4 regions of the Ferdinandcohnia sp. Marseille-Q9671 genome follow, and region 3 is predicted to be linked to each of the others. Evidence: riboswitches for the same ligand, from Rfam matches in the RefSeq annotation. Region 3 holds a riboswitch; each other region holds the start of a gene.

Evidence for each region. Region 3 has a riboswitch for S-adenosylmethionine ahead of ACWNMY_RS06685 (methionine ABC transporter ATP-binding protein). Riboswitches for the same ligand answer to the same signal wherever they lie in the genome.
Region 1: linked by a shared signal. The riboswitch ahead of ACWNMY_RS14055 (M14 family zinc carboxypeptidase) and the one ahead of ACWNMY_RS06685 (methionine ABC transporter ATP-binding protein) in region 3 are both predicted to bind S-adenosylmethionine.
Region 2: linked by a shared signal. The riboswitch ahead of ACWNMY_RS12150 (MetQ/NlpA family ABC transporter substrate-binding protein) and the one ahead of ACWNMY_RS06685 (methionine ABC transporter ATP-binding protein) in region 3 are both predicted to bind S-adenosylmethionine.
Region 4: linked by a shared signal. The riboswitch ahead of ACWNMY_RS00080 (hypothetical protein) and the one ahead of ACWNMY_RS06685 (methionine ABC transporter ATP-binding protein) in region 3 are both predicted to bind S-adenosylmethionine.

Annotation. Positions count from the first base shown of each region.
Region 1 is NZ_CDRJTA010000003.1:278,842-284,741, reverse strand. It holds gene ACWNMY_RS14075 (ABC transporter permease) at 1-99, opposite strand, end outside; gene ACWNMY_RS14070 (ABC transporter ATP-binding protein) at 110-871, opposite strand; gene ACWNMY_RS14065 (ATP-binding protein) at 1,205-2,470, opposite strand; gene ACWNMY_RS14060 (response regulator transcription factor) at 2,467-3,156, opposite strand; SAM riboswitch class I at 3,756-3,864, shown strand; gene ACWNMY_RS14055 (M14 family zinc carboxypeptidase) at 3,972-5,900, shown strand, end outside.
Region 2 is NZ_CDRJTA010000002.1:95,366-101,265, forward strand. It holds gene ACWNMY_RS12145 (PPC domain-containing DNA-binding protein) at 23-526, opposite strand; SAM riboswitch class I at 676-787, shown strand; gene ACWNMY_RS12150 (MetQ/NlpA family ABC transporter substrate-binding protein) at 901-1,716, shown strand; gene ACWNMY_RS12155 (methionine ABC transporter ATP-binding protein) at 1,796-2,809, shown strand; gene ACWNMY_RS12160 (methionine ABC transporter permease) at 2,815-3,483, shown strand; gene ACWNMY_RS12165 (enoyl-CoA hydratase/isomerase family protein) at 3,778-4,554, shown strand; gene ACWNMY_RS12170 (alpha-hydroxy acid oxidase) at 4,600-5,742, shown strand; gene ACWNMY_RS12175 (CaiB/BaiF CoA transferase family protein) at 5,761-5,900, shown strand, end outside.
Region 3 is NZ_CDRJTA010000001.1:1,291,039-1,296,938, forward strand. It holds gene sufC (Fe-S cluster assembly ATPase SufC) at 15-800, opposite strand; gene ACWNMY_RS06670 (hypothetical protein) at 1,296-1,448, opposite strand; gene ACWNMY_RS06675 (MetQ/NlpA family ABC transporter substrate-binding protein) at 1,775-2,620, opposite strand; gene ACWNMY_RS06680 (methionine ABC transporter permease) at 2,637-3,341, opposite strand; gene ACWNMY_RS06685 (methionine ABC transporter ATP-binding protein) at 3,334-4,359, opposite strand; SAM riboswitch class I at 4,573-4,679, opposite strand; gene ACWNMY_RS06690 (O-acetylhomoserine aminocarboxypropyltransferase/cysteine synthase family protein) at 5,000-5,900, opposite strand, start outside.
Region 4 is NZ_CDRJTA010000001.1:17,434-23,333, forward strand. It holds gene ACWNMY_RS00060 (hypothetical protein) at 121-915, shown strand; gene ACWNMY_RS00065 (SRPBCC family protein) at 1,005-1,505, opposite strand; gene ACWNMY_RS00070 (hypothetical protein) at 1,765-2,385, opposite strand; gene ACWNMY_RS00075 (acyl-CoA dehydrogenase family protein) at 2,659-3,897, opposite strand; gene ACWNMY_RS00080 (hypothetical protein) at 4,319-4,657, opposite strand; SAM riboswitch class I at 4,879-4,980, opposite strand; gene ACWNMY_RS00085 (hypothetical protein) at 5,245-5,808, shown strand.

The DNA of each region.
Region 1 (5,900 bases), on a different contig from region 3:
TAAGCCAATATTAAGAAGTAACGCAGCAACAAAAATAAAGATAAATAAAGAAGCCGTTGCCGATTTACTTTTTCTAATATTCGCCAATGCCAGAATCATAATCTTCACCTTACCACCCCATTTCTGTAAGGAAAGTCATGAGCTTTTCATGGCGCTCGAAATTCTCAATCTCACTGTATGAACCCAGCTGCAAGTCACCGCAAATTACGCCATCTCTCAAATAGATTATCCGATTCCCACGCAATGCCGTTTTCATATCATGAGTGACCAAGATAATACTCTGTCCATTGCGATTTATATTTGTGAATACATCTAACACACTGTCACTAGATGATGAGTTTAAGGCACCTGTTGGTTCATCTGCAAATAATACTTTCGGGTTGTTAATGACTGCTCGAACGATCCCAACTCGCTGGGATTCGCCGCCAGAAAGCTGAGTAGGAAATTTAGACCATGAGTTTTCATTAATCCCTACTTGTATTAATAGTTCTTTTGCCTGTTTAACGAGTTCACGCTTATTTTTATTTACTAATAGACCACTTGCAAGTACATTATCAAGTACACTCATATTATCTAGTAAATAAATTTGTTGAAATACAAAGCCACAATTTCTTCTTCTAAATATCGCGAGTTGATCGTTATTTAAGGAAGTTAAATGATTCCCGGCAAAATCAATTTCACCCAATGTCGGTTTATCCATCCCGCTAATTGCGTAAAGTAGCGTGGATTTCCCAGACCCTGAACTACCCATGATAATTGTAAAATCCCCTTCTACTAAACTAAGGTCTAGGTTTTTTAATACATGTTGCTGAATTCCCCCGCTAGAAAAAGATTTGCACAACTTCTCCGTTCTAATAATTGTTTTAGTCATGACCTATCGCCATCTCCCTTTATTTAATCGTAAGGATTCCTTCTTTCGACCTATAGAAAAAAGACTGTAAACGAGCTTACAGTCTTATCATACAAAATGAATTCTTATTAAATCTTTGTGCAATTCTTAACTAATTCTTAAATATCAAATACACCTTGGCGTATTTGCGCCCGATTTTTAGGCCTACACGAAGTAGGTCATGAAGACGTTGCCACAGGATGTGGCGATCTTAGTCTTCGATCCTATGCTCGAAAAGTTTCCTCTGAAAAATCGTGGCATCCGCCGGAGGCTTTAACTTTGTTCAGTCGGGGTTTTGACTCCGACAGAATAAAGTTAAGCAAGTTTACTTTTTATAACTACTGTAAAACCGTCTTCTCTGTTATAACAGTGAATGTGGCCATACATTTTTTCCATGAAGTACTTCGAAATATAGAGACCAAGGCCTGATCCATTCTTTCCGTCGACATTTTTCCCTCGATAATATTTATTAAAAAGGAGAGGCAATTCTTCTTCACTAATTCCTGGTCCGTAGTCCATAATGTAGAGTTCAAGATAGCCCTGATTAATTTGGGAAGAAACGGTGACCTTTGTTCCTGCATATTTATATGAATTACTTATAATATTGTCTATTACCTGCTGCAAACGTAAGGAATCAGTTAACATAATACATGGTGGAATTGGATCTAAGAGGATTTGATGGTCATAATTTACATTCTCAATCATATCAACTAGTAATTCGCTCGATTCTTCCGTTACCGTTACCTTTAACTGTTGTAGTTCTTCTAAAGTAGCGTGAAACATATCGGTTACAAGAAGGTTAATTTGCTCTGCTTTCGAATAAATCGTATTCACTTGCCTAATCACCCGATCATCTTTTTCCTGGAGAAGCATTAATTCACTAATCGCTTTGATTGAAGCAACAGGCGTCTTAATATCATGACTTAGTGTAGCTACAAGCTCTTTTTTACTACGGTTTAATTCATACTCTCTTTGGCGTGCTGCATCAAGCTCTTCACGCAATAGATCAAAGCTTTCCGTGAACGCACCGAAATAATTGTTCTTGTCCATATGTAAAGGTATATCAAAATTGCCTCTAGCCACATTCGATGCAAAATTTCGAAGCTGCTGAAATGGTTTCACTAACGTTCTATATATATAGATAATATAAAAAATACTAATAATCATCACTAGACCCACTATCAAACTTATGGAAGTGATCAGTTCACTTTTCATTTGTTGCCGCATTTCTTGTTCATTATTGGTGATAATTAATTTCCCTACAGTCTCGTTATTTTGCTTCAAGTCTATAAATGTATCTCTATTTTTTATGGCATCGTATGTATCGTTATAATGGTTTCCTGGGGTTTGGTAAATTACGTTCCCTAGGTGATCTATTATCGTAAATGGTTGGTCAATGTCGCTATTTCGAAACATTTCGTCACTAACCTGCCCCCAATTTCCTTCAACAGTTTTCACCACATCATTTATGGCTACAAGATCAAGTTCTGAAATCGTATTCTTCTTAATAACTAGTATGGAGAAAACAATAGCTGCACTAAAAACAACCAGAATCGTAACCAGCAGCAATCTTATTTTCATTGGTTGGTATCCTCAAGGACATATCCTGTTCCCCAAACCGTTTTTATAAATTGCGGATCCTTTGGATTACTTTCAATTTTCTCTCGTAAATGGCGTATATGTACATTAAGGGTTCCATCCCCTACAAAAGAATCTCCCCATACATGTTGAAACAGTTCGTCTTTTGTGATGATTCGATTTTTATTCTTGGCCAAATAAGACAGAAGTTTATATTCCATCGTTTTAAGCTGGATATCAACACCATTTACTCGCACACGATGCAGCTTTGTATCAATCTGAATCTGACCAAACTCTAAAACCTCTTCTTGGTTACTAGAACCACTGCCAAACCTTTTTAATACAGCTTTTACCTTTGCTAGTAAAATACTTAACGTGTAAGGTTTTTGAATATAATCGTCCCCACCGATGTTGAGAGCAATCAGAATATCATCATCGCTTGAACGTGCACTAATAAATAGAATCGGGATCTGCGTAGTTTGGCGCAATTTTTTACATAACTCAAACCCTGAAGTTTCCCCGAGATTAATATCAAGAAGAAGCAACGATGGTTCATGCTCCTCCAAAAAACGTTCGCACTCAGCTGCGCTAGTCACAAACGCTGTTTTGACTTCAAACATATTAAAATACTCACAAGTTGTTTCAGCTAAAGCAATCTCATCATCCACAATCAAACAATCTATTTTCATCATAATCTCCTATTATTTTTTAATTGTATATGTAAAGTATACTTGAGATTTAATAGGTATTGTGTAAATCTTTGGGTTTATATTATTAAAAAAACTTTGAAATACTTGTTCTTTGGCAGGATTTTGCTGACTATATATGAACCTAACTCCTTTATGTTGAGAGAAATGACATATTTTTAAAGGAGATTAATGATAAAAAGGTGGTTACCTTCTTTCAAAAATAAGTAGCGGCTTTCCCTCACAACTGTTTTTAAGACTCAAATAGTGACCATGGGTTATTCTTTTATAAACTTCTTTTATAGGGCTTTAGGATGTTACACTTTTACTATGTTAAGGAAATAAGTCCCTTTAAATTGTATCGTAAAAAAATGCATTTTTTTTAAGTTGTACCATTGATATGCTAACTGCAAAACCAAGTTAACATTTAACTACCTCTCCTCTCCCCTTCGTCCCATTTACCTACAAGGAAGTTTTTCTTTCTCCATTTTTTGTGAAATAGGAGTTAGTTGGTTCTATATAACCATTTTAACGAAAACTCATTGACTTCGTGGTAGATATTTCTATAATTGGGTAAATACAAGCAATCTAATATGAATACTCTTTTATCAAGAGCAGGCGGAGGGACAAGCCCGATGAAGCCCGGCAACCGGCTAACCATTAAGGTGAGCTAAGGTGCTAAATCTTGCAGCAGTAGCTGAGAGATAAAAGAGGAACTGGTCACTTTGTTAGTGATGCTGTGCCTCTTTCTCTTTGAAAGAGGCTTTTATTTTGTTTTAAATTGGGTTACTTGTTATATCTTAAAAGGAGTGGGAGAAATGAAAAAAGTTGTATTACCTATGTTACTTAGTGTTGCATTAATTGGGACAACACTGCCTACTGATGTATTGGCAACCGGGACTGAGGAGACTAACTCATCTGAGCGAAAGCACAGTCTTTTCAACTCAGAACAATATGATTATGTCATATTCGATACTATTCAAAAACAGCTCGAGGACTTTGACAAAAGGAGTAATAGAATTAGTCTTGAGGTGACTGGAAAATCCTCTACTGGAAAAGATCTATATACAGTAACGATTACGAATCAAGCTAAAAATAACTCTTATAAAACCTTACGAAAACTAATGAGTGAAGATCCCGATCAAGCACAGCGTTGGTTATCAAAAAATCCAGACGTGAAACCTCCAATTCTTATACACGCATCTATCCATGGAAGTGAATTTGTTGGAACAGATGCTGCACTAAGATTAATTGAGCGATTTGGATTTGAAAATGACTCGGAGACACTAGAAATACTCAACAACTTTACGTTAATTGTCAATGTGAATGCTAATCCAGATGGTCGTATCGAAGCAACTCGTTTTAATGGAGAGGGAATTGACCTCAACCGTGATTTTATTACTCAGTCTCAACCTGAAACACAAGCTGTAGTTAAGCAAATTACAAAGCTAAATCCTTTGGTTCTGTTAGATCTTCATGGTTATGTGAAACAAAGAGGCGTCGCAAAACATCCAGGTTTGATCCTGCCTGGTACACCACCGCACAATCCCAATTACGAATTTGATCTTTTATATAATTGGATGAATCAACAAGCAGAAGCAATGGAATCTGAACTGGTAAGTCAAAAAGATTCATATGAAACTGAGCTTTATAAAACAATGGAAGGGACACATATTCCTTTAAGAGACTCAAGTCAAGGATGGGATGTTTATCCGCCAATCTATACCCCAGCATATGCAATGCTTCACGGGGGATACGGTTATACCCTTGAAGCTCCAACAAATGATTTAGATGGTGTAAAGTGGCAAGTTGATGCAGTAACAGGGGCTCTTAAATTTGCTGTAGATCATAAATATGACATGCTGGAGGATCAAATAGAAGTTTATCAGAGAGGTGTTACTAATCAACATCCTAATTATGAAGAAGGAAAATATCCTGAAGCATATATATTACCTGTAAAGAAGGAAGACCCAACCGTTACTGAAAAGGCTGTTCGGCACTTGATTAAGAATGATGTTGAAGTAACGCAAGCAAAGGAAGCTTTCGATTCGGACGGTATTCGTTATGAAAAAGGTACTTACTTACTATCAGGCAGGCAAGCGAAGGCTGCAGTTGCTAACGCATTCCTTTGGGATGGACAGGATATTACCAATGACATCGGAGCCATGTATGACATATCTTCTTGGGGTCTTCCAGAACTGTGGGGATTTGAAGTGATTGAATCAACATCATTCCCAAATGTAAAAATCGATAAAGTTAAAGAGATTAAATTAAAAGGATCACTTAATGGTAATGGTCCTTATAAAATTCCAAATACCTCTATCAATGCTGTTTCTCTCGTAAATCAGTTACTTCAATCAAACATCCAGGTGTTGAAGGATGAGGAAGGGAACTTTTATGTTGAAAAGAAAACATCTGACCTTATAAAAGCTGTAAAAGCTTCAGGTCTTGATCTTGTTACAACTTCAATTCCAAAACAGGTAAGAAGCATAACTGAAAAGAAAATTGCTATTTTAAAAGATGGGGGACTTGGAAAGGTTCAGTCACATTCAGGTACGAAACTTGCCCTTGAACGCCTTGGTTTTTCAGTAACCGAATTACATCCAAGTGATGTAGCGAACAATGGCTTATCGGGATATGATACATTTATTTACAGTGGTTCTGCTAATCTAGTATCCTACAATCTTAGCACGGCAAACAAAGAGTTTGGACTCTCAAACGAAGAAGAATACAACAAATTTAAGCAG
Region 2 (5,900 bases), on a different contig from region 3:
AGGAATATATTTATATGTTTACTTATAACTGAAAAGGTTTTGTTTCTCCTTTTCCTACAGGATAGAATTGGTTTGCGCCTGTTTCATCATCAAATCTACGGTAAAGGTCAACATCTACTATCTCAGACAAGATGAGGTCAACAGTGATGACCGGATTTTCCCCTTTGACCATATGTCCACCATATACCTTTCCTTCCTTATCACAAAATGTACCATGCAAATGTGTCTCGTAAATCCCATCTCGCATACATACAATCCCAGTACCATTTAGAAACTCGACGGGTCCTTCTATAGTAGTTAATTCTCCATATCCAGCACCAGCCTTGCTCTCGGGCTTTGGAACTAAATAGAAATATCCTGCTTTTCGAAAGCTGCCAAAACAAGTAACAATTGAAGCGTATGTTATGTCTGTCTTCTTACAAAGTTCCTCGATTCCGGTTAGTAAATCTGTACCTGGTAATAATCTAGCAGTTACCGTTTTGCCTGTATTTCCTACTGCGTAATTTGCTCTCACATTCCCATTCATTAGATCTTAATCTCCTTTTTTTGTGCTCGTACTATTATTCTAATAAAATAATAGTGTAACAATTAAAATGTTTCAAAAATTATTGACAATCATAACATTATCCTGTAAATTTAAAAACTATAAAGTTAAAAAACTTCATATTTGAAATTCTCTTATCAAGAGTAGCGGAGGGACTGGCCCGATGAAGCTCGGCAACCGTTCATGTATCGACATGAAAAGGTGCTAATTCCAGCAAAACATTTGTGTTTTGAAAGATAAGGGGGGACGAACATTTTCGTATGCTCACATGCCTCTCTTTCTTTTGAAAGAGGGGCTTTTTGTTTATCTGATAAGAATTTCAAATCAACTTACAAACAAACTAGGGGGAAAACAAAATGAAAAAAATTGCAATCTTTTTATCATTGTTACTATTGGTTGGTGTATTAGCAGCGTGTGGGGGAGAAGAGGCTTCAAGTGAATTAGATAGCAAGAAACTACTTATTGGAGTTACTGCTGGACCACATGAAGAAATCGTGGAGAAGGTAGCAGAAGTTGCTGCAAAGGATGGCCTAGAGCTTGAATTAAAGGTGTTCTCTGATTATGTAATGCCTAACACTGCGTTAGATGAAGGAAATTTAGATGTAAATAGCTATCAGCATTTACCATTCTTAGAAAAATTCAATGCGGATCACGGTACTAAATTAGTTACAGTTGGAAAAACAATATTAAATCCAATGGGTGTGTACTCAGATAAATACGAAAGCCTAGAAGACCTACCAAAAGGTGCAAAGGTTGGACTTCCAAATGACCCAACAAATGGATCAAGAGCATTATTCGTTTTTGAAAGTGCTGGATTAATCAAAGTTAAAGAAGATGTAAAGGAAAATGCAACGATTTATGATTTGGAAGAGAATCCAAAAGAAATCGAATTTATTGAGTTAGATGCTGCGCAAATTCCGAAACAATTAGGTGAATTAGACGCTGCCGCCATCAACACGAACTTTGCACTTGGCGCGGGATTAAATCCAAAAGAGGATTCAATTGCATTAGAAACAACGGATTCACCTTATGTAAACTATCTAGTCGTACGTGAAGAAAATAAGGATGATAAGGTACTAGAAAAATTAAGAAAAGCGTACCAATCAGATGAGGTTAAGAAATTTATCGAGGAGCAATACAAGGGATCAGTTATCCCTAGCTGGGATGAATAATAGGATTTGATAAGAAAATTTCTAAACCATATGGCGCAATGCTATATGGTTTAGAGCTTATAGGAGAGGAAGTGACACCATGATTGTATTAGAAAACATATCAAAGGAATTTGTATCGAAAAAAGGGAAAGTTGAAGCCGTGAAAAATGTGAGCATTCATGTAGAGAAGGGCGGCATACATGGTGTAATTGGATATAGTGGAGCCGGAAAAAGTACGCTAATTCGTTGTGTGAATTTACTTGAAAGACCTACTAGTGGAAAAGTGTATATAAACGGTAAGGAAACGACTTCTTTTTCAAAAGAAAATCTTCGTGAAACTAGAAAAAAAATCGGGATGATCTTCCAAGGATTTAATCTGCTTAAAACAGCAACCGTGTATGACAACATTGCAATTCCACTGAAATTGCAGGATGTGCCGAAAGAAGAGGTGGCTAAGCGAGTTGAGAAATACCTCGAGATTGTTGGATTATCAGATAAAGCAAATTCCTTTCCGAGTCAATTATCAGGCGGACAGAAACAGCGGGTTGCCATTGCAAGAGCTCTATCACAGGAGCCTGAAGTGTTGTTAAGTGATGAAGCAACAAGTGCTCTAGATCCTGAGACAACAGACTCCATATTGGAATTACTTTTAAAAATCAATAAAGAACTTGGAATTACAATATTATTGATTACTCATGAAATGCATGTGATTCAAAAAATATGTGACTATGTATATGTGATGGAGAATGGCAAAGTTGTTGAACAAAATACAGCAATTGAGTTATTCACAAACCCAAAACATGAAACATCAAAGAAGTTTTTAAATACAATCGCACAACGAAAACTTTCCGATTCTCTTATTAAACAGTTAAAGGTGTCTGGGGCAGTTACACGACTCACATTTGTAGGAGAGTCCACTGGTCAGCCGCTATTAGCAACAGTGAGTAAGAAGTTTGCTATTAAACCAAACATTTTAACAGCAAATATTATTGAACTGAAAAATGGTATTGTTGGAAATTTAGTTGTTCATTTAATGGGAGAACAAAGTGAGATCGACTCTTCACTTCAATTTTTAAAGGAAAATGGAGTCGGGATTGAGAATCTGGAGGGATAAAAGACATGAATCGATTTGCAGAATTTACAGAATGGTTACCCGTTATTGGAAAGTCAGTAGTGGAAACCTTCCAGATGGTAGGAATCTCCTTATTATTTTCAGTACTTATTGGAATCCCACTCGGAATTTTCCTCGTATTAACTCGACCAGGACAATCATTGGAAAATAAATGGGTCTATGAAGCTCTTAATTTAGTGATAAATATTATCCGATCTGTACCATTTATTATTCTATTATTTTTCATTCTTCCATTTACAAAACTAATTGTTGGGACAACGATTGGGGTAAAAGGGGTTATCGTTCCGTTAGTAATTTATACGGCCCCTTATATTTCGAGATTAATGGAATCCGCTTTACTCGAGGTTGATGCAGGTGTAGTCGAAGCCTATCAAGCAATGGGAATTAAAACCAGAAAAATTATTTGGAATGTCATGCTAAGAGAAGCAAGGCCGTCTATTATACTAGGGCTAACAATTGCAACAGTCAGTTTAATAGGAGCAACTGCAATGGCTGGACTTGTAGGGGCTGGAGGACTTGGGGACCTTGCATATCGCTTTGGTCACCTCCGTTACGAAGTGGATGTCATGTATGCCACTGTATTTATCCTAATTGTCCTTGTTCAGTCTATCCAGACAATTGGTAATAAACTTGCAGCAAACTTGAAGAAGGATTAGAGAGGGTGTTCAAAAGGTCCGGTGAAAATGGCACATCAGTATAGGATCTTCGACTAAATACCGACACGTCCTGTGTCGAACGTCGAAGTCACCACATCCTGCGGAAGCTCGTTGGCTTGCCTTTCCGCTCCTCACGTATTAATTGCATACGCTCCGGTACGCGGGAGCTTCGCCGCCTCAAACTTTCGACGCACAGGATGTGCTAGTGTCGACATTGCCACAGGACGTGGCGTTCTTGTCAACGCGGTCCTTTTCATCCTCCTTTTTGAATACGTATTTAAGGGGTGAGGTTTTATGTCAAATGAATTATATATTGAACAGAATGGCGCCATAGCAACTTTGGTGATTAATCGACCTGAAAAGCGCAACGCTTTTACACTTGCCATGTTTGAAAGGTTAACCACGCTATTAGAGGAAGTCGAAAATGATTCTAGCGTTAAGGTCCTACTTGTTAGAGGTGTCGATGAGACTTCTTTTGCATCTGGTGCAGATATAAGTGAATTTATGGATAATCGTTTTTCGGTTGAGAAAGCAAAGCATTACAATGATAAGGCGCTTGAAGGAATTGATAAACTTACACGTTTTAAAAAGCCAACCATTGCAGTTGTTCGCTCGTTTGCAATTGGCGGTGGACTTGAATTAGCGAACGCTTGTGACTTTCGGTTTGCATCAGACGACAGCCGATTTGGTATCACAGCCTCTCGAGTAGGAATCGTCTATAACTTAGCGAGTACTAAAAGGCTTATGGATATAATTGGACCAGCTAAAACAAAAGAACTCCTGTTTACAAGTAAATTAATCAGTGCAAGTGAAGCCAAGGATATTGGCTTACTTCATTATATATATCCTGGAGATTCGGTTCTTGATAAAGCAACTACATTTGCCGAACTTATTGCTTCAAGGTCCTCAGTGGCTAATAATGGGATGAAACAAGTTATTAGAGCCATATTGGATGGAGAGACAGAGGAAGATGAAGATCTTTCGGCTCTTATTTTGGAATCGTTCCATTCGGATGATTATATCGAAGGAATTAATGCCTTTTTAGAAAAAAGAAAACCAAATTTTAAATAGTAGATTAGTTTTACATTTAATATGTAAGGAAAGAAGGCTCTTATTATGACTACATCAAAGGTAAAGGATGCTTATATAGGAAAGATTGTGAATGAGGAGTATTTTCCAGTTTCCTATGAAGAACTTGAACAAGTAGCCCAAAAAAATATGTCCGTTGGTGGTTTTGGATATGTTCGTTCAGGTGCGGGTGGGGAGGAAACCTTACGAAAAAATCTTGACTCATTTTCAAAATATTCTCTTGTACCAAGGGTTTTACGTAACGTATCAAATGTAGATACAAGTATAAACTTGTTTGGAAAGACATATCCGTATCCATTTTTACTTGCTCCAGTAGGAATGCAAAAGCTCGCGCATGAAGAAGGGGAATTAGCAACTTCCAAGGCTGCAGCTACCTTTAAGGTGCCATTTGTTCTTAGTACAGTTGCAAGCTACTCCATTGAGGATGTTGCAGCGGTATCAGGGGATAGCCCGAAATGGTTCCAACTCTATTGGTCTAATAATAAAGAGGTTTCCTTTAATATGGTAAAACGTGCTGAAGCAGCGGGGTACGAAGCGATCGTTCTTACTGTAGATACTGTTATGTTAGGTTGGAGAGAAGAGGACATGAAAAACCGCTTTTCTCCACTAAAGCTTGGGTATGGTAAAGCAAACTATGAACAAGATCCTGTGTTTTTAGCCTCTCTTGACAGTCGTGATCAGGAATCAATCGTACAAGGAATTTTAGATAATGTTTTCCATCCTACTTTAGATTGGAATCACATAGCAGAGTTAAAGGAACACACTACATTGCCAATTCTATTAAAAGGGATACTCAGTCCAGAAGATGCAAGATTAGCAGTGGATCAAGGTGTAGATGGAATTATAGTCTCTAACCATGGAGGCAGGCAGCTGGACGGCGTGATAGCAGCAATTGATGCTTTGCCACTAATAGTAGAGGAGATAAAGGGGGATATCCCTGTCCTGTTTGATAGCGGCATCCGTCGAGGCTCAGATGTTGTAAAGGCACTTGCGTTAGGTGCAGAAGCGGTCTTTATTGGTAGGCCGTTTGTATATGGTCTTGCAGCCGCAGGTAAGGCGGGTGTTGAGAAGGTGATCGGAAATTATATTCAAGATACAAAGGTATCCATCGCATTAGCTGGAGCTTCCAGCATTAAAGACCTTCCTACTATCAAACTAAGAAAATCATAAATTAGGAGGTATGTGAATATGAAACAAGCGTTAGAAGGAATGAAGGTTCTCGATCTTTCACAAATCCTCGCAGGCCCCTATTGTACGATGGTGCTCGGGGACATGGGAGCAGACGTCATTAAGATTGAAAAGTACCCAAACGGGGATGATACTCGTAA
Region 3 (5,900 bases):
TATCCTCCTAACGCTTACGCTTCTTGACCTACAGTCTCATCTTCAATTCCTAGTTCTTGTTTGATCCAATCATAACCTTCTGCTTCTAAACGTTGTGCAAGTTCTGGACCACCTGTTTTCACAACACGGCCTTGCATCATTACAGATACTTTATCTGGAGTGATGTAGTTAAGTAAGCGTTGGTAGTGAGTGATGATTAAGCAACCAAAGTCTTCTCCACGCATTTGATTGATCCCTTTAGAAACAACTTTTAGTGCGTCGATGTCAAGTCCTGAGTCAATTTCATCAAGAATTGCAATCTTAGGTTGAAGCATCATTAATTGAAGAATTTCATTACGTTTCTTTTCTCCACCTGAGAATCCTTCGTTAAGGTAACGTTGTGCCATGTCAGGGTCCATTTCTAAATATTCCATGTTTTTATCCATTGTACGAATAAATTTCATTAATGAGATTTCATCGCCTTCTTCACGTCGTGCATTGATTGCAGAACGAAGGAAATCAGCGTTTGTAACACCACTTATCTCACTTGGATATTGCATAGCTAAGAAAAGACCAGCACGTGCACGCTCATCTACTTCCATTTCTAATACATCTTCACCATCTAACGTAATGCTACCACTAGTAACCTCATATTTAGGGTGACCCATGATTGCGGATGATAAAGTTGATTTACCAGTACCGTTTGGTCCCATTATTGCATGGATTTCTCCACCTTTTATCTCAAGGTTTACACCTTTTAATATCTCCTTGCCTTCAATTTCGACATGAAGATCCTTAATAACTAAAGTTGATCCTGCCATAACTACTACCTCCATTAGACAAAAAAATTATTTTGTATTGTATTGACAAAATGTGTCAAAACTTTATTCTCATTTTATTCTCATTACAATCTTATAACAAATTAAAAGTGATATCAACCTTTACACTTTTGTAATAAGAATACATTTTTCAGATGAGTTTACGTATATTTGTGCTACCTTCTCTTCTCATCTAGTACTTTTTGGTGAAAGACGTAAATTTAATGTGGCCAGAGCCATATATGTATCTTTATCACCATGACTATCCTTACCATACCATAAAAAACAGAACTATGTAAGAATCGTAACCATGGGCTTATTTTTCACATATTAGATGAAAACATTCTATAATATAATAGCCATATCAATTGCACCCTTGATGGAGTGAATATTTTTTTATATTTGACCAACAAAGTCATCATCCATCAATATAAACCGCAAGAAAAAATTAAAAACCCAGTGTTTGAAGCACTGAGTTTACTTTCTTCATTTATATATTTAAACGTGTACTCTCCGATCAAATTGCGCAACAATCATCTGTCCTTGTCTGTATTCTTCTTCGCGACTTTTTTCGACACGCAAACGTTCAGTGAATTTCCGACAATAGTCTGCATACCCTATCCCATGTGCCTGATGCATCGCTTTTTCCATTTCGCCCGTATAGTTTAAACGGATTTGATTGATAATGAACCAATCCCTTCATTTTTTTGTGTTTTCAGCTCGGCGAAACCGCGTCCTATTTTTGGACCAGTATAGTATTACACGCCGAAGTCTTTAACACAGTTATAATGGTAGCATCTTACAAAAATATCCTCAAACAGGGGATTTGATGATATTTTGGGCTCCCATTTCTTATTATGTAGAGATTGATACCTCAGGAACATTTGGTATTAAATTAATGCCATTTCCTCGGTTTTCCTTTGAAATATTCAAAAAAGAAGAGCACAGACCTTAAGGTAAGTACTCTTCTTTTGGAATTATTGAACGGAAATAACCGCTCCTGCATATTCTTCTTTGATAAATTGCTGAATTTCTTCTGATTTTAAAACTTCTACTAACGCTTTAATTTCTTCGCGGTCCTCGTCACCTTTGTTCACTACAATTAGGTTAGCTGGGACAACATTATCTCCTTCAAAGGCAATTCCGTCTTCCGCTATATTTACTCCACCTTCAAGCGCGTAGTTCGTGTTAATTACAACTGCATCTCCTTCACCATTTTCAAAGGAAGTTGCAAGTAATTTTGCTTCAATTAAAGTAGAGAAGTCAAGATTCTTAGGATTGTCAACGATATCCTCAACTCTTGCTTGGTCGCCAACACCCTCTTTAAGTTTAATAATACCTTCTCGTTCAAAAATCGGTAAAATACGGCCATGATCACTAAATGAGTTACTCATGATAATTTTTGCTCCATCTGGAAGCTCATTTAAATTTCTGTATTCTTTAGAATAAATACCAATTGGCTCTTTATGAATCTCACCAACACTTACAAAATCAAAATTAGGATTATCCTTTAATTGTAAGTCCAAGTATCCAGGTGTTTGGAAGTAGTTAGCGTCAATTTCTTTTTCGTGCAAAGCAACATTCGGTAAGATATAGTCAGTAAACTCTTGTATTTCAAGGTCAATTCCTTTTTCCTTTAATAAAGGTTTCGCTTGTTCAAGTACTTCAGCATGGGGTACTAATGTTGCACCCACAACAAGTTTCTTGTTTCCTTCTGCCTCTTGTGAATCTCCGCCATTGCCTGCATCTTCATTGGTACCACCGCAAGCTACTAATGCGATTGAAAGTAGTCCGATTACTAGTAAAAATAATAGTTTTTTCATACTGTATTCCCTCCTGTTATCTCTTGTCTGTTTGTTTTGTAAATAAATCACCCAAAAATTGAATGATAAATACCAGAATTAATATTGCAACTGTTGCGATCAATGTAATGACTGGCTTATTGCTTTGGAATCCATATAAATACGCAAAGTGTCCTAGTCCACCTGCCCCAATAACACCAGCCATCGCAGTAAAGCTTACTAAAGATATTGCTGTAACAGTAATCCCTGATATAAGTGCTGGTAGTGATTCAGGAATTAGCACTTTGAAAATAATCGTGCTATTCGTTGCCCCCATAGAATGGGAAGCCTCGATTACACCTTTATCAATTTCCCTCAATGCGATTTCAACCATTCTTGCGTAAAAGGGAGCTGATCCAATAATTAATGAAGGTAATGCTGCATTAGGACCAAGCATTGACCCCATAACTATTTTCGTAAAAGGGATCAATAATACAATCAATATAATAAACGGTATTGACCTAAAAATATTGACAAATGCAGATGCAATACGGTTGATGGTCTTGTTTTCCCATGCATTACCCTTATCAGTTAAAAATAAAACAAGACCTAAAAACAAACCTATAATAAAAGTAGCTAGTACAGAAATTGAGGTCATGTATAGTGTTTCTAATGTCGCTTCCCAAAGATTACCCCAGTCTAATGCTTGGTAATCATTAACCTGTTTCTCCCATTTGAGAAGTTCTTGAAATTGCTCAAGCATTTTCAATCACCTCAACTTCTACTCGATGTTGTCTAATAAATTCGATGGCTGAAGTAACCTCATTTTCAACACCATCAATATGAATAAATAAAGTACCATAAGATCCATTTTGTGTTTGTGAAATTTTCCCTTGTAAAATGTTCACTTCTACTTTAAAGTCCCGGATTAAGTTCGTTATTAGAGGCTTTTCTGCATCTTCACCTACAAACGAAAGTTGAATCACTTTTCCATCAGGATAGCGGTCTAGTAAGTGCTCTACTGTTTCCCTTGTTTCTTCAGGTTCTGTTACCTGCTGAACAAAGCGTTTTGTTATATTGGCTTGGGGCTTTTTAAATACATCTAACACTCGTCCTTGTTCTACAAATTGCCCAGCTTCCATCACAGCAACACGATGGCATATTTTTCGGATAACATGCATTTCGTGTGTGATAAGAACAATCGTTAATCCCAATCTCTCATTAATATCAACAAGCAAGTCCAAAATAGAATCAGTAGTTTGAGGATCGAGTGCAGACGTTGCTTCATCACATAGCAGCACCTTAGGATTATTTGCGAGTGCTCTGGCAATCCCTACCCTTTGCTTTTGACCGCCACTTAATTGTGACGGATAAGCATCCTCTCTACCTTCAAGTCCAACAAGCTTTATTAGCTCTGAGACTCGTTTCTCCCGCTCAGATTTGGGAACCTTTGAAATCTCAAGTGGAAATGAAATATTCTCTTTTACAGTCCGTGACCATAATAGATTGAAGTGTTGAAAAATCATACTTATTTCTTTACGAGCGTCCCTTAATGCTTTTCCTCTAATCGAGGTAATTTCATGACCTGCTACACTGACAGAACCTTCTGTCGGAGTTTCAAGACCATTAAGTAAGCGGATAAGCGAGCTCTTTCCTGCCCCACTATACCCAATAATCCCAAATATTTCGCCTTCATTAATTTGCAAATCAATATTATTAACGGCTGTAACGGAATTCGTTTTTGTTTGGTAAATTTTCTTCACATTTTTTAGAGATATCATTTTTGTCTCACCTTCTATTCAGAGAAAACTATACTTAGTGTACGCTTAAAACCAAATCAAATGCGCCTTAATCATTGATACCATTTTAATTAATTAAAATTGGCCCACTTGGTACGTTAACTTTAGTCAACCGGGGAAAGAATCCCCGGCTGACTAAAATCAAAAATGCCTTTCTGCGAAAGAGCAGAAAGGCACAATATACATTATTCCTTCCTCTCATCTTCCAAAGCATTAGCTTTGTGTGAATTGGCACCTTTTCAACAAATGTTGACGGTTGCTGGGTTTCATCGGGCACATCCCTCCACCACTCTAAATAAGAGTCACAAAAATATATTAAGTTTTAAGAGGTTGTTCAAAAAGTCCGGTGAAAATGACACATCGCTAGAGGATCTTCGACTAAGTACCGACACGTCCTGTGTCGAACGTCGAAGTCACCACATCCTGTGGAAGCTCGTTGGCTTGCTTTTCCGTTCCTCACGTATTAACTGCATACGCTCCGGTACTCATAGCTTCGCCGCCTCAAACTTCTTGGTCCTTTTCATCCTCCTTTTTAAACACGCACTTTAATAATCGTACAATAGTTACAACGAAGGTTATCTTATCATCTCTAAAACTATGTGTCAACGAAAAAATTAACCAATTAGACTGTTGGTACAGATGAAGTAGAAGACGTTCCATTTGCAACTTTAATTGCTTGTTCCAAATCCTCTAAAATATCATCAATGTTCTCAATTCCAACTGATAAACGAACTAAATCCTCAGTTACACCGGAGGCTTTTAAATCCTCGGAACTTAGCTGTTGGTGTGTAGTGCTAGCTGGGTGAATAATGAGACTTTTCGCATCCCCTACATTGGCAACATGTGACCAAAGCTCAACATTATTGATTAGCTTCTCACCAGCTTCTCTTCCACCTTTTATTCCGAATACAATTACCGAACCTGCACCATTTGGCAGGTATTTATCTGCTAGTTGTTTGTTCGGATGGTCCTCTTCACCTGGATACAATACCCATTCAACTCCAGGATGTTCTTTAAGATATGAAACAACTTTTTTCGTATTGGCGATATGCTCTTTCATACGAACGTGTAAAGTTTCAAGACCCAGATTGAATTGGAATGCGTTATACGGGCTTAGAGAAGGACCTAAATCACGAAGGAGTTGTACTCTTGCTTTAATGATATATGCTACAGGTCCTAAAGCATCTGCAAACACTAAGTCATGATAGCTTGGATCAGGTGTTGTAAACCCAGGGAATTTTGGAGAATTCCAATCAAATTTTCCACCATCAACAATAATACCACCCATCGTTGTTCCATTCCCTAACAACCATTTTGTAGCAGAATGAACAACAATATCTGCTCCATGCTCAATTGGTCTGCATAGATATGGAGTTGCAAATGTATTATCAACGATTAAAGGAATTCCTGCTTCATGAGCAATGTTTGCAACAGCTTCAATATCGAGTATGTCTAAGCTTGGATTTCCGATTGTTTCTGCAAAAACAGCCTTTGTATTAGGCGTAATAGCTTGACGGAAATTC
Region 4 (5,900 bases), 1.3 Mb from region 3:
AGTAAATTTGTATTTAAATAGAAGAAATTAAGAAAGATGAGAAGTGATGCTAAGTTGAAGTACAAATCTTTTTTTATTTTTATAGCAGCCTTACTAGTACTAAGTGTTGTAGGAAATATAATGAATAACACAAAAGAGGAATACCCAGAAATCAAAGAACAATTTATCGATTATTTAACAAACACACACGATTTAGAGATTTCTAGTGGTTTTGTTTATAAATCTGGTCGATCTACCAATGGAGTAAAGGAAGGTGATTTCATTGGCGTATTTTACGACGAGAGAGACCCGAGTTTTATGATTCAACTGTCTATTGATCCACAAGACAATTCTGTTAGGGATACATTTGATAGTAAAACATTTTGGATACGACAAGAAATATTTGATGTTATGAATAATTACAGAAAAGATAATGAATTTAACGGGTATCTTAGCTTTTCACCAGAAGGTATACGAGGGCCTAATTTAACTTCTGTTTCTTACGGAAGAATTAACCCTACGATCAGTTATTCCGTTATTCGTGAAGAAGTAGATATTGAAAAAGAGTTAGAATCTGATTATCTCATCGCTAAAGAAGTAAACGAAATCGTAAATAAACATTATGATATGGATTTAAACATGGTAAGTGTCACATACTTTGAGAAAAACGGTTTTAATTTTGAAAGTTTTTTAGAACAATTCAAGAAAAATTACGGTGAAGATATTCACGGGAGTTCTATTACAAGCTATGGTCATTTAAATAATCCTAAAGTGTACGGTGTGAAAAATGTATCAGCTCCAAAAAGAGTGTTTGAATATGGAGTTAGTACGTTTGAAAAAGAGAAATTTCACTTGCGATTAGATAGTCTTGAACAATTTAAAATGGAAGCGAAAAGAAATTATACCGAGCAGTACAAAAAGACCGATACAAAATAATGTGTATCGGTCTTTATTAACTCTAAGATAATAAGGGATTAACCCCTATAAAAAGCATCCCTATTTGGTGCTCTGTTTTCCAATTCTAACTAGAAATTGGGATATTCAATTTTACCAGTTTCTACTAATTGTTTTAACCCTAAGAACATATAATGCCAACCTTGTTCTGTTTCTCGTTTCCAATCCTCATGTGCTTTTTCGATATCCTCTGCTGTCCAGTTTTCTTCATGAATTACTGTAATCTCTTGAGTAAAAGTCATTTCTGTTCCATCTTCAGCCGAATGTAATTCCACAGCTATGATATCATGTAAATCACTAAATTGTGGCATCTGAAAAGTAAACACGATTTTAGTAGGAGGCTCAATTTCTTTATAATCACCAATCGCTCGATAATCTTTTCCCCCTCGGTGGTCTACAACTTCCCAACTGCCTCCAACTTTAGGGTCATTTTTAGTCACTTTATTTGTATGCTCCATTGTAAAAAACCATTTCCTCATTAATTTAGGGTTCATCCAAGCATCAAATACCTTTTCAGCAGGAACGTCGAAGGAGCGTTTCATGATTAAAGTTGTTTTTGAAGTTTCAGCCATTTACTATTCATCCTTTTTAATTGAAATCTTTTCATTATCTTACAATCATTGTTTCTAAAAAAAAAAACTATTATTGAAAATAGAAAGAGCATCATGCCATCCTGGAATGATACTCTTGTCACTCTATTACTATTATGCACATGTACTGGCCAATTACCGTTAATACTTTAACGCACCGATGATCAGATTAACAGGCACCAGAAATTGTGCTTTTGTGTCACCGGGTACATATACACCTATTTGTCTATCAATCTGTAATTCAACCAAAAATCAAACCAAAAATCCGTTCATACGCATCATAGATTTTATCTGCCTCTTCAGGTTGTTTGAGCTCATCTCGATATTGACCGACAAACAAATCTAGTTCACTAAGATTAATCAAAATATTCACCATAACCTTTGGCATTTCATTCCACGAGTAAATCACGTCGATAATATCGTGTAATTCATTGTAGATTCTATCAAATTGTTGTTCATCCATTCCTTTGCCATTTTGAAGCTTTATGAAGAAATTTCCGTTTTCGTTGATTTTCTCAATCAAACTGTCAATCACTTTAGCTTTTTCGGGTTCTATTTCACCCGTCTCCTTCGTACATCTTTGAATCAGCTTTTTAATATCTTCAGCTGCTTTCTTAATACGGACTGATTCTTTCTCACCATATAGGAGTGAATAGTTGTACAACTCATCGTATAGTTCTACTAAAGTATGGACGGCATCTATCGGTATACTTGTACGATTCTCCCATTCATCCGCACAAATGGTGAGTGCCTTAATTAACCTTTCATACTCCTTTTCATGATAACCATTCCCCATTCGCAGCTCTACAAGTAAATTAATCTCTGAACGTTCAAATGCTTCTATTATCTCTTTATCTTTCACAATCTCACCCTCCTCTGAAAAGGCCACGTACTACCTTGCAGCAGTTTATGCACAACTAACTTTTGGAATTACTCCAAGTAGGAATTTCCCTCCTGAGTTATATTGGAGGGATATTCCTATTTAATTTTCACAATGAAACATTTTACAGATTTATTAGTATTTTCCATATATATTTTAACACATGAACCTGGTGCTGTATTTTTGTATTGAAACTGCCATTAGGAATGAGTCATAAGTTCTAAGTATCTTTCACACTTTAAATCTTCACAGAAATCAATTCTTCCCCACATGCCATACATACGGTGGGCGTGTTTGATTAACAGCATAATCCCCTATGACTCTTTCTTTATAGATAAGAGGATTATGTGAAGCAATGGTTCGTGCATTCCGCCAATATCGATCAAAGCTTTTGGTTTGTAATGTGGCCGAAGCACCTAATGCGTCGAACAATACTTCTGTTGCATCAAGCGTTAATCTAGTAACCACAATTTGAGCTTGCGAGACTTCAATTTCTGCTTCGTTATTTATCAATTCTTCATGTTCAACGTTTCCAGCAAGATGAAGCTCATACGCCCTTTGCAAAGACTCAGCTGCTTTTAGAACAATTGCTCCAGAGGAATAGGCTAAGCTATGAACCTTTCCGACCACTTGCAGAACTTGCGGGTCTTCACTTGAACGTGCAGCTGTTGAATGAGTATACGTTCTTTTGCGCTCTGCTACAGCTTTCGAAACGTCATTTGCAGCCGCACGGGCAATTCCAGCTAGAGTAGCTAAATGCATCATTTGGAAAAAGGCAGCTTGATATTTAGCATTAAACTCCTCCGTTAGAATGTCACTTTCCTTAATTGGAACATTCGTAAATATTGTTGTTCCACTACCAGTCAATTTTTGTCCAAAGCCGTCCCAATCATCAATTACGTCGACTCCAGTTGCATATCTTGAGATAACAGCAAAGACTTTAGTGACTTCCTCTCGGGTTGCCAAAACAAGAATCCAATCGGCATAAATCGTGCCCGTCGAATAATATTTTGTACCGTTCAAAAATAGCTTTTCTCCTTCTCCTTTTGTCACGTTCGTTAAGAAGGTGCCAGCCTTTGCGCCACCAACTTCAGACCATGCATTTCCAACAATATCTCCCTCTAAAATACGCTTTATCCACGTACTTCTTTGTTCACCCTTTGGTGAATTCAACACCATCTCAACAAATGCAAAATGTGCCCGCAGTGCTTGTGGTAGATTCGAATCCGCCTCTGCTAACTCAATAAGCAGATTAAATAACTCTGGGATTGTTGCACCCAATCCCCCTTCTTCACGTGGAATCCGAATAGCTCCGAAACCAGCTTCCTTTAACAAATTTATCTCCTCAAAAAGTAATTTCCTATCATTCTCTCGTTGAACCGCCCCTTCACGTATTTGTTGAAAAACGCCTCTGTACCTTGATGCCAATTGTTCATAACTATCACTAGGGGCACTCCCCCATACACCTCTTGCTTTTTCCAATGTTACTGTCATATTCTCTTCCTCCATATAAGTTATTTAAAATAATAAAATGATAGAAGCTATACGCTTTATAAGCTTGTTTATAACGTGATCTTAATGAGACCTATTACATCACCCCCTTCAAAAAGCACTTGGTTAAAGTACCCCTGATCATACTGCGGACTCCTTCAATAAAAAAACACCTCTCTTTTCAAGTCTTGAATGAAAAGAAAGATGCCTTTAGTTGTCTAATCGGCAGATATATAATTGTCTATTTCTATGGATAAGTAACATATAAGTTTTATTCACCTCGTGACTTTTGCCTTGCTTTATGAATAAATGAACATTCATGTTGATCTCTAGAAAAATACTAAAAGTGTGGCGGAAATAATTGCAGTCTTTGGCCAATAAAGTTAAATCAGCCCTTTTGCTGACCTACTAATTTTTTCCCATTTTACAATCTAATATTTTTTCGGTCTAAAAAGTTCTGAAGCTCTCTTGTTAGCCCTCCATTTCCAAATCGTATAAATTTATCACGTTCCTGTTTCATTCCTTCTTCTAACGTGTAATCTAGAAAAGCCAAAAGATAGATACGACGGTAATGGATATTGATCATCCCATTTTCAAAAAACCAAGAATCAATCGTATTAAAAACACCTCTATTTACCCCATACTGGCTATTACACCATTTATAAAATTGTAAATCAGGAAGATTCAGATGTTCACTTTGCTCAAATGAATAATCTTCTCTTGTCTTTACACGTATCCTAGTAGATCTTAATTGTTTTTGCATGTTGAATACCCTCCTTTGTTTGTTTCCTCTCAGGAATCACCACTACACACTTTCCCACAAAAAAACACCAAAAACACTGTGAATGATACTTCTAACAGTGCCTTTGGTGGTCCAAACAGCAAAATATTTTATTATTTAACTTTCCATTTTAAGTTCAATCAGAAAACTAAAAAACCCCTTCTAAAAATAAGAAGAGGTTGTATGAATTAATTCCATGACTCTCCTTATCTTTCAAGCGTACGCTTGCTGGATTTGGCACAGTACTTAATAAGTCTGTTGCCGAGGTATCCTTGGGCCAGTCCCTCCACCTCTCTAGATAAGTTAAATTTCCAAATTATTTAATTATTTAATTATTTAATACTATAATTCATTTTAAAAACATCGTCAATCGTTTTTGAGTGAAAATCTATTCAGTGATTTTCAATGGCCTGGCAGACCGGAAAAAAGTGTAATTGGAATGATAGTAACTTAAATAGCTATATAGGATGAAGGTATATTTACTAAATTTAAAAATTCAGTCAATTGTTGGGAACTTTATCAGTTATAAATCGTAAGGTAAGATAACAGTTTACTTTTGGAGGTGGAATATGAAAAACATAACTTATGGTTATGAAAATAGGATGATTTATTTGGTAATCGGAATATGTTTCGCTATTTTTGCACCATTATCTCTTTTATTTGTTCCGCAGACAGTTGCTGAAATTGCACACGATAAACCAGGGATATGGCAAGTTTTTGTACCCAAAAGTATCTTTTATCTCTATGGTGTCGGTTATCTCCTTTTATTTTTATCTATGATGCTCCTGTTTTTATTGAACAATAAGAAGGTCTCCATTACATTAAGTATTATTTTTATTATTCTGGGCATTGTCCCATTTTTTGTAGCTGCTCAAGCAAATACTACATTTTCTTATGATTCGATTTCTCACACTCCCCCTCTCAAATTCCAAAGCCACTCCTATACATGGGATGAAATTGAAAAAGTCAATTACTATAAAAATGAAGAAAATGGAGAATTCAATGAGTATGAGATTTTTTTCCGAGATGGATTAGTCATTAAACTACCCGATAATGGATATTTCAATGATATAAAGCTCAACTTTTATTCCAAGCTCGACGAGATGAATGTAGAAGTAACCGAAATTGAATAAAGTTATTCATACTTACATTCTACGAAAACTATAAACACAACGCTGAGGTGCAAATGCCCCAGCGTTCCTTTATGTGATTTTTCCTTTTAAAG